Regions from separate parts of the Nocardioides marmoraquaticus genome, predicted to be linked through region 1. Evidence: riboswitches for the same ligand, from Rfam matches in the RefSeq annotation. Region 1 holds a riboswitch; each other region holds the start of a gene.
The links. Region 1 has a riboswitch for cyclic di-AMP ahead of ACYU8I_RS07230 (transglycosylase family protein). Riboswitches for the same ligand answer to the same signal wherever they lie in the genome.
Positions count from the first base shown of each region.

Region 2: it holds a riboswitch for cyclic di-AMP, as region 1 does, so the genes downstream of both, ACYU8I_RS03620 (C40 family peptidase) here and ACYU8I_RS07230 (transglycosylase family protein) in region 1, are expected to answer to the same signal.
Region 3: it holds a riboswitch for cyclic di-AMP, as region 1 does, so the genes downstream of both, ACYU8I_RS04430 (C40 family peptidase) here and ACYU8I_RS07230 (transglycosylase family protein) in region 1, are expected to answer to the same signal.
Region 4: it holds a riboswitch for cyclic di-AMP, as region 1 does, so the genes downstream of both, ACYU8I_RS00020 (transglycosylase family protein) here and ACYU8I_RS07230 (transglycosylase family protein) in region 1, are expected to answer to the same signal.

Region 1 is NZ_BAAHAA010000007.1:65,650-67,838, reverse strand. Features, by position in the region: gene ACYU8I_RS07235 (MMPL family transporter) at 1-795, shown strand, start outside; cyclic di-AMP (ydaO/yuaA leader) riboswitch at 926-1,049, shown strand; gene ACYU8I_RS07230 (transglycosylase family protein) at 1,069-1,620, shown strand; gene ACYU8I_RS07225 (hypothetical protein) at 1,872-2,189, opposite strand, start outside.
Region 2 is NZ_BAAHAA010000003.1:156,921-159,109, forward strand. Features, by position in the region: gene ACYU8I_RS03615 (hypothetical protein) at 1-227, opposite strand, end outside; gene ACYU8I_RS03620 (C40 family peptidase) at 169-1,200, opposite strand; cyclic di-AMP (ydaO/yuaA leader) riboswitch at 1,213-1,362, opposite strand; gene ACYU8I_RS03625 (hypothetical protein) at 1,521-1,727, opposite strand; gene ACYU8I_RS03630 (DEDD exonuclease domain-containing protein) at 1,908-2,189, shown strand, end outside.
Region 3 is NZ_BAAHAA010000004.1:99,725-101,913, reverse strand. Features, by position in the region: gene ACYU8I_RS04435 (hypothetical protein) at 1-372, opposite strand, end outside; gene ACYU8I_RS04430 (C40 family peptidase) at 431-913, opposite strand; cyclic di-AMP (ydaO/yuaA leader) riboswitch at 932-1,069, opposite strand; gene ACYU8I_RS04425 (FUSC family protein) at 1,210-2,189, shown strand, end outside.
Region 4 is NZ_BAAHAA010000001.1:2,124-4,312, forward strand. Features, by position in the region: gene ACYU8I_RS00015 (PPOX class F420-dependent oxidoreductase) at 1-374, opposite strand, end outside; gene ACYU8I_RS00020 (transglycosylase family protein) at 473-1,072, opposite strand; cyclic di-AMP (ydaO/yuaA leader) riboswitch at 1,076-1,228, opposite strand; gene ACYU8I_RS00025 (pirin family protein) at 1,392-2,171, shown strand.

The DNA of each region.
Region 1 (2,189 bases):
CTCGTCACGCCTCGCTCGGGCCCCTCGTCGCAGGCGACCCTCGACCTGCTGCAGACGCTGCGTGACGACCAGCGCGGCGTCGAGCAGCAGACCGGCACGACGCTCGGCGTCACCGGCCAGACCGCGATCCAGACCGACGTCTCCGACCGGCTCGGCGAGGCCCTGCCGATCTACCTGGCCGTCGTCGTGGGCCTGGCGTTCCTGCTGCTGATGCTCGTCTTCCGCTCGCTGCTGGTGCCCGTGACCGCCACCCTGGGCTTCCTGCTCTCGGTGCTGGCGACCCTCGGCGCGACCGTCGCGATCTTCCAGGAGGGCACGTTCGGGCTCGTCGAGGGCCAGCCGCTGGTGAGCTTCGCCCCGATCGTCGTCATCGGCATCGTCTTCGGCCTGGCGATGGACTACCAGGTGTTCCTGGTCAGCCGGATGCGCGAGGCACACGTGCACGGCATGTCGGCGCGCGAGGCCGTCGTCGACGGGTTCCGCAACTCGGCACGGGTCGTGACCGCGGCCGCGACCATCATGATCTCGGTCTTCGGCGCCTTCATCCTCGAGCACGACCCGCTCATCCAGTCGATCGGCTTCGCGCTCGCCGCGGCGGTGTTCCTCGACGCCTTCGTCGTGCGCATGGCGCTCGTCCCGGCGCTGATGTACCTGCTGGGCGAGCGGGCCTGGTGGCTGCCGCGCTGGCTCGACCGCCTCCTGCCCGAGCTCGACGTCGAGGGCGAGAAGCTCGCGGTCGACCCGCCGCGCACCGAGCGGCCGGGCAAGCACCGCGCGGAGCCGGTCCGGGCCTGACGGCACCGAAGGTCCAGACCGAGTTTTGGCACCGGGCCCGGTCGGTCTACTGTCCTCCCAGCCCCGGTGCCACCGGGGCCGACCTGCGCGCCCCGCCGAATCCTGTCCACGCGCCGGTCCACCACCGGCACCACATCCGGGCAGGAGCGGGGGAACCACTTCCCCGGGCGCACCGCGACAGCGGTCGTCCTCTGGGGTGAAGCCACGCGAGTGGCCGGGCTCCTCGGCCCGAACCCGACAGCTAACTCCGCAGGCGCGACGGAGGACCCCACCATGCGCAAGCTCGTCGTGTCGCTGCTCGCTGCCCTGGCAGTCGTGCTGCCCGCCCTCGCGATCACCACCCCCGCCCAGGCCGCCACCGCGGTCGCCACCTCGTCCGCGTCTCCCGAGGGCACCGAGCCCACGGAGCAGGAGCAGGCCGCTGCCGAGAAGGCTGCTGCTGACAAGGCTGCTGCCGCCCAGCAGAAGGCGGCCAAGGAGAAGGCCGCGAAGAAGAAGGCCGCCGCCCAGAAGGCCGCCAAGGCCCGCGCCGCCAAGAAGCGCGCCGCCAAGAAGCGCGCCGCCAAGCGTCAGGCGCAGGTGCGGGTGTGGAACCGCCTCGCGCACTGCGAGTCGACCAGCCGCTGGGCCGTCAACACCGGCAACGGCTACTACGGCGGGCTCCAGATCAGCCCCGGCACCTGGCGCGCCTTCGGCGGCCAGCGCTTCGCCGGCCTCCCGCACCGCGCCACCAAGTCCGAGCAGATCACGGTCGGCAAGCGCATCAAGGCCGGCCAGGGCTGGGGCGCCTGGCCCTCCTGCTCGCGCCGCCTCGGCCTGCGCTGACCCCACTCCCCCCGCCGAGAAGTCACTCCCTGACCGGCGAGAAGTCACTCCCTGACCCGCGAGAAGTCACTGCCTGACCGGCGAGAAGTCACTGCCTGTCAGGCCAGAGGCCAGGGACTGACCCCTCGACCGCCAGGCACTGACACCTCGACCGTCAGGGACTGACCCCTCGACCGTCAGGCACTGACCCCTCGACCGTCAGGGACTGACCCCTCGACCGTCAGGGACTGACCCCTCGGCGGGGAGGGGGGTCAGCCGCGGGCGGCGCCGTAGCCCAGCAGGGCGGCGAGGCCCAGGGCGCTGCGGGGGGCCCAGCCGGTGCGCCACAGGCCGCCGTGGGCGGCGGCGTACGCCTCGTCGCGCCACGGCTCGTCGTGACGTGGCCCGCCGTCGGTGTGCAGGTCGTGCACCAGCAGCGCCGCCATCAGCACGTGCGAGGTGGCGGGCTCGAAGACCTCGACGCCGAACCGGTGCGCCCCGGCGTACGCCGCCGCCAGCGCTCGGTTCTTGACGACCGAGCGGGTGCGCGTCGGCGGGGCGACGTTCATCGAGACCAGCGTGCCGTCGTG
Region 2 (2,189 bases), on a different contig from region 1:
ATCGCCTGCTCGAGACGTCGGAGCACGGTGGCGGCGCCGTCCTCGACGGCGCCACCGCCGGCGGTGGCGCCACGCGGTGGCTCCAGCTCGGTCCCGCGCTCGCACCCGGTCAGCAGCCCCAGGGCGAGCGCGAGGACGAGCAGGAGCGTCCGCGCGAGCAGCAGCGCGTCAGCCCGGACGGACCGCGCCGGAGTACGGCATGTCGTGGAGACCCGAGACCTGGACACCGGAGCCGGGGTTCAGCGCGTTGACGACCTGGCCGTTGCCGACGTACATGCCGACATGGCTGATCGGGCTGTAGTAGAAGACCAGGTCACCAGGCTGCAGCTCGCTCTCGGAGACGGGCGTGCCTGCAGCGTACTGCGCCTGCGAGTTGTGCGGCAGCGAGACGCCCTCGGTCGCCCAGGCCGCCATCGTCAGGCCGGAGCAGTCGAAGGCGTCGGGCCCGGCAGCGCCCCAGACGTAGGACTTGCCGACCTGCGCCATGGCGTAGGCCACGGCACCGCTGGAGACCTGCTCGGCCTGCTGCTCGGCGCGCTCGTCCTCGAGCGAGGCGAGCCGGCCCTGGGCGGCGCCGAGCTCGGCGCCGGCGCGCTCGGCGCGCTTGCCGGCGTCGCGCGCAGCGGCACGACGCTCCTGGAGCACCTCGCGGACCGCGGCCCGACGCTCGACCAGCTCGACGCGGGTCGTCTCGGTCTCCTGCAGCGCCGAGGAGGTGTCGCCGGCGTCCTCGGTGACGAGGGCGACGCCGGCGAGCAACCGCTCGGAGGTCGCGGGCATCGAGGTCGACGCGACAGGGACGACGTCGGCCGCGGGGGTGCCGGAGCCGGCGGCACCGGCGGCGGTGCCGTGCTCGACGAGGACGCCGCGGGCCACGCGCTCGCGCAGGTCGGCGGTGCGCTCGCGCTGCTCCTCGATGCGCTGCGTCAGGCGCTCGACCTTCTGCTTGCTGGCACCGGCGCGGGCCTGGGCACGCTCGTGGGTGGTCGCGCGCTCGCCGGCGAGCCGGTCGAGACGGTCGACCTGGGCCTGCGCCCGGTCGATCCTGGCGTCGAGGTCCGCGGCGCCCGCGGGGGCGGCGAGCAGGCCGGAGCCCGCGAGACCGAGGGCCAGCGCGGCGACGGTCGGGACCGCGGCACGACGGGTGAGTGGCGTGCGTTCCGCACGGTGGGCAGGGCGGTACTTCCGGCCGTCGGTCACGAGCGGACGGTCTCCTCTTTGTGTCGACGCCTACCAGGTGAGCTGACGGGTTCGGGCCCAAAGAACGCCCTACCGGATCGGCCCCACCGCAGGTGGTGCGTCACCCGGATTCACCCCGTGGACCGGTGGCTCGGCACGAGGCCGACCCGCCGTTCCGGTTGGGTCCCCGGCTCCTTCGCCAGCACCCCCCGGCACGGCTTCGGACTCGGCGCGGCCCCCGAGCACGCCGGGCGGCGCGCTGGTGCGGGGACCAACAAGCGCGAGACCCTAGGCCACCCCGTGGGGCGGATCCAAGTCGGCGCCTCGCGACGTGAGCCGTCTCACGCCGTCTCGACGTCGGGACCGGAGACCGGCAGCACCATCCGCAGCGGCGGCACCAGGCCCGACCCGGCGAGCACCTCGAGGGCGTGCCGCTCCTCCTCGTCGAAGGCCAGCTCGGGCGGTGGGCCGAGCAGCGCGGTCACCACGCAGTCGTGGCAGGCGGGGCCGCGCACCAGGCAGGCGTCGCAGTCGATGTGCAGGCTCATGGCGTGCTCCTCGGAGGTCTCGGTCCGGTCGGGGAAGGGACCGGTGCGACGCACGCTGGCAGGGACCACCGACAACCCGTGCCGGGCCCAGCCGTGCGAGCGGCGCCGACGCGTGTTGCGGCACAGGGTTGTCGGTGCGGGCGCCTAGCGTCGGGCGACGTGACCAGGTGGGACGCCCAGATGAGCTTCGACGAGCTCGGCCGCCCCCTGCGCGAGACCACGTTCTGCGTGGTCGACCTGGAGACGACCGGGGGCTCGGCGGCCGCGGGCTCCATGATCACCGAGATCGGCGCGGTCAAGGTCCGTGCCGGCGAGGTGCTCGGCGAGTTCCAGACCCTGGTCAACCCGCACACGGCGATCCCCCCGTTCATCGCGGTCCTGACGGGCATCACCGACGCCATGGTCGCGCAGGCCCCCCCGGTCGAGAGCGCGCTGCCCGCCTTCCTCGAGTTCGCGCGCGGC
Region 3 (2,189 bases), on a different contig from region 1:
GCGCAGCGACAGGTCGCCGGCGACAGCGGTGTCGACCCCCGCGTAGCGCAGCGCGACCAGGGCGCCGGTCAGCAGGGCGGCGACGAGCCCGAGGGCCGCGGTGACTCCGCCGGCGGTGCCGGGCCGGCTGGCGCGGGCCAGCCCGATGACGCTGAGGACGACGGCCAGCACGGCCAGGGCGACCGCGATCCCGAGGTTGGCGCGCCACAGCGAGGAGACGAGGGCGGCGAGGCCCGCGAGGAGGCCGAGGGTGGCGGGCACGGTGGTGCGCGCGGGGACCTCGGGCGAGGCGACGAAGAGCTGGTCGAGCGCCCCGAGGGGGTGCTCGACGGTCGTGGGGGCGACCTGCGCGTCGGGACCGGGAGGGGTCATGAGGGCAGGCTAGGACCGGCGCGGCCGCCGGGACGGCAGCCGCGCCGGTCTCGGGGCATCAGCGCAGGGTGCCGCCGAACCAGCTCGACGTCCACGGCGACGCCTTCGAGACCCGCTTGCCCGAGCTGGGGGAGTGCAGCATGTGCACCTTGCCCTTCGAGCGGCCGAGGAAGATCGCGGCGTGGTAGACCCGGCCGCCGTTGTGGAAGAACATCAGGTCGCCGCGCTTGAGGTTCGACTTGGCGACGCGGCGCACCGCGCCGGCCTGGGCGCCGGAGGTGCGGGGAACGCTGACGCCGGCCTTGCGGAAGCTGTAGTAGATGAGGCCGGAGCAGTCGAAGGCGCTGGGGCCCGCCGCGCCGTAGCGGTAGGGGTCGCCCTTCTGGTTCAGCGCGATGCCGGTGGCGTTGGAGATCTTCTTCGCACGGGAAGCGGCGTGGGCGTCGCCCACGGGGCTGGCGAGCAGCAGGCCGAGCGCCATGACGACCACGAGGAGGAGCTGGGCGGGGATGCGCAGGGCAGGGTGCAGGGCAGGGAGCACGGGGGAGCCTTTCCCACGCCTGCGAGGTGAGCTGTCGGGTTGGAGCCGGGAAAGTGCTCTGCCGTCGTGAGACGACTTCACCCCTAGCGCGACCGGGCGGACCCGGTCGGCGCGGTGGAACGTGTGGTTCCCCCACTCCTGCCCCGTCGATCTCGGTCGGACCTCGCGTCGGTGGGCAGGACTCGGCGTACCGGCGAGGGGTGCGATGTCGCCGGAGCAGCGTAGGGCCTGACGACCACCACGGTCCAGGGAACGGTGCGACCGGTGGGGCACGGGTGCCGGGGTACGTGCCCCGGGTGGTGACCAGCGTCTCGACCGAGCCCGTGCAGCGGCTGCGCCGCCGGGTCGACCCGGTCCGCGTCGTCGACCAGGTGCAGATCGTCAAGACGGCCCTGGCCGGTGGTCTGGCGTGGTGGCTGGCGACCGACGTGGGCCAGCTCGACCAGGCCTTCCTCGCACCGTGGGCGGCGGTGCTCGTGGTGCACTCGACGATCTACAAGACCGTCTCGCGCGGCACCCAGCAGGTGGCGGCGACGTTCTTCGCGGTCTTCCTGGCCTTCTCCGTCGGCACGCTGTTCGGCATCGAGCCGTGGAGCCTCGGGCTGGTCATCCTGGTCGGCTTCATGCTAGGGCAGCTGCCGTGGGTCAAGGAGGAGGCCGGCACGATCGCGACGACCGGGCTCGTCACGCTGGCCACCGGGTCGACCGACCAGATGGAGCTGCTGTCGAGCCGGCTCGTCGACACCGCGGTCGGCGTCGCGGTCGGCCTGGCGGTCAACCTGCTGGTCTGGCCGCCGCTGCGCGACCGCGCGGCGTGGTCGTGGGCCGAGCAGCTGCCCGGCCAGCTCGCCGACGTGCTGGGGGCGATGGCCCGCGGCGCCGGCGACGGCCTGACCACCGACGAGACCGACGAGTGGGTGCGCGACATCCGCCGCGTCGACCTCCACGTCGACCAGGCGTGGCGGCTGCTGTGGCAGGCGCGCGAGAGCGGTCGCTTCAACCCGCGCCGCTCCCGACCCACCGGCTGGGCCGACCTCAAGAAGATGCTGCACGAGCTCGAGCAGGGCATCGCCGACTGCCTCAGCATGGCGCGCACGATGCGGCGCAGCGTCGAGGAGGACACCCCGTGGGACGTCGAGTTCCGCGAGCGGTGGTGCGACCTCGCCGGGTCGGTGGCGGAGCTGGCAAAGCTGCAGGACGCCGACGGCCTCGAGACGCTCACCGCCCGGCTCGAGCAGCTCGCCCGGGACTTCTCCGAGGCCTCGCTGCCGCCGGT
Region 4 (2,189 bases), on a different contig from region 1:
TCGGCGGCGATGGTGAGCACCAGGCGCTCGCCGGCGCCGCCGCCGAAGCCGGGATAGGGCCGACCGAGGTAGCGCTGCGACAACGCGTCGATGTGCTCGGCGGCCCCCTCGGTCGTCGTCGCGACCACACGGCCGCGCACGGCCCAGTACCGGCCCGGCGCATCGGGGTCGGCGAGCGCGACGGCCACGCGCGGGTCGCGGGCGACGTTGCGCGCCTTCTGGTGCGTGGTCACGGTGTTGACGACCACGTGCTCGCCGTCGGTGTCGCACCAGGTCTCCGTCACCTGCGGCGAGCCGTCGGGCATCAGTGTGGTGAGGAAGCAGCGCGCGCGACCGCGCAGCAGGTCGAGGAGGTCAGACGGGAGGCTCGTCACCTCCCCATCGTGCCAGTGGGGCACCGACGCCACCGCCCCGAGCGGGCCGGCGTGACCGGACCTCTCCCTAGGTCTGCGAGGTCCGGTCACGCCCGTGCTCAGGGCAGCCGCAGGCGCTGACCCACCTGGATGACGTCGGGGTCGACCAGGGTGCCGCGGTTGGCGGCGAACAGGGCTAGCCAGCCTCCGTCGACCCCCTGGCTGCCGGCGATGCGCGCCAGGGTGTCGCCGCTGCGGACGACGTAGCTGCCCCCCGACGCCGACGCCGGCGCCGACCGCTCGGCGCCGGACCGCGACGGACGGCTCTCGCGCGCCTGCCCGGGCGACCCGGCGGCGTCGGACTGCCCGAGGCCGAGCCTCGCCGAGCAGGCCGGCCAGGCGCCCCAGCCCTGGCCGTCGAGCACGCGCTCGGCGACGGCGATCTGCTGGGCGCGCGTGGCCAGGTCGGCGCGCGGCGCGTACTGCTTGCCGCCGTACCCGACCCACGTGGGCTGGTGGAACTGCAGGCCGCCGTAGTAGCCGTTGCCGGTGTTGATCCGCCAGTTGCCGCTCGACTCGCACTGGGCCAGCCGGTCCCAGGTGTCGCCCGAGGCGGCCTCGGCCGGCGACGCGACGAGCGCGGGCGCGGCGACGACGGCCGCGGAGGCGACCAGGGTCCCGAGAGCCCGGCGGAGGCGTGCAGGTGCGTGGTGTCGCATGGGTGTGTCCCTCTCCGGCGCCTGCGAGGTCAGCTGTCGGGTTCGGGCAGAGAGGTCGTGCGTGCCCGGCGCGGCGTGCGCGCTTCACCCCGAGACAACCCGAGGGCTGTCGTGGTGCGTCGGGTCCCCCGCTCCCGTCCGGTCCGAGATCGAGGACGGCCCCGGGTGGTGGACGGGACTCGGCGCGAGCCCCCGGGGCAGCAGGTGGAAAGCGTCCACGCTACCCCGCGGGCAGAACCGGGCCCAGAACCGGTTGAGCAACGGGGAGGTCCGTGCCATCATGTAGATGAACTCTCAACTACGCGTGCCAGGGAGCGCCATGAGCACCGTGCAGATCACCCCCGAGGTCGACGTCCGGCGAGCCGAGGACCGCTACCGGACGGACGTCGGGTGGCTGGACTCGAAGCACTCGTTCTCCTTCGGCCACCACCACGACCACCGCAACACCCACCACGGGCTGCTGCTGGTCAACAACGACGACGCCGTCGACCCCGGCACGGGCTTCGACACCCACCCGCACCGCGACATGGAGATCGTGACGTGGGTGCTGCGGGGTTCGCTGGTGCACCAGGACTCCACCGGGCACAACGGCGTGATCTACCCCGGCCTCGCCCAGCGGATGAGCGCCGGCACCGGCATCCTGCACTCCGAGAAGAACGACTCCTGGCGCACCCACGCCGACACCCACGCCGGCGCCCCGCAGGACCCCGTGCACTTCGTGCAGATGTGGGTCGTGCCCGACGAGCGCAGCGTGACGCCGGGCTACGAGCAGCTCGAGCTGCCCCACGACCTGCTCGACGGTCGGCTCCACCCGGTCGCCTCCGGCATGGCCCACCACGCCGACGACACCGCCATCCGCATCCACAACCGGTACGCCGCCCTGCACGCCGCCCGGCTCCGACCGGGCCAGTCGGTGCAGCTGCCCGAGGCGCCGTACCTGCACCTGTTCGTGCCGGTCGGCGCGGTCGCCCTGGAGGGCGCCGGGCCCCTCGCGACCGGCGACGCCGTGCGCTTCACCGCCACCGGCGGCCAGCGCGTCACCGCCACCGAGCCCGCCGAGATCCTCGTCTGGGAGATGCACGCCGGCATCGCGGCCTGAGCCCACCCCAGCACCGCC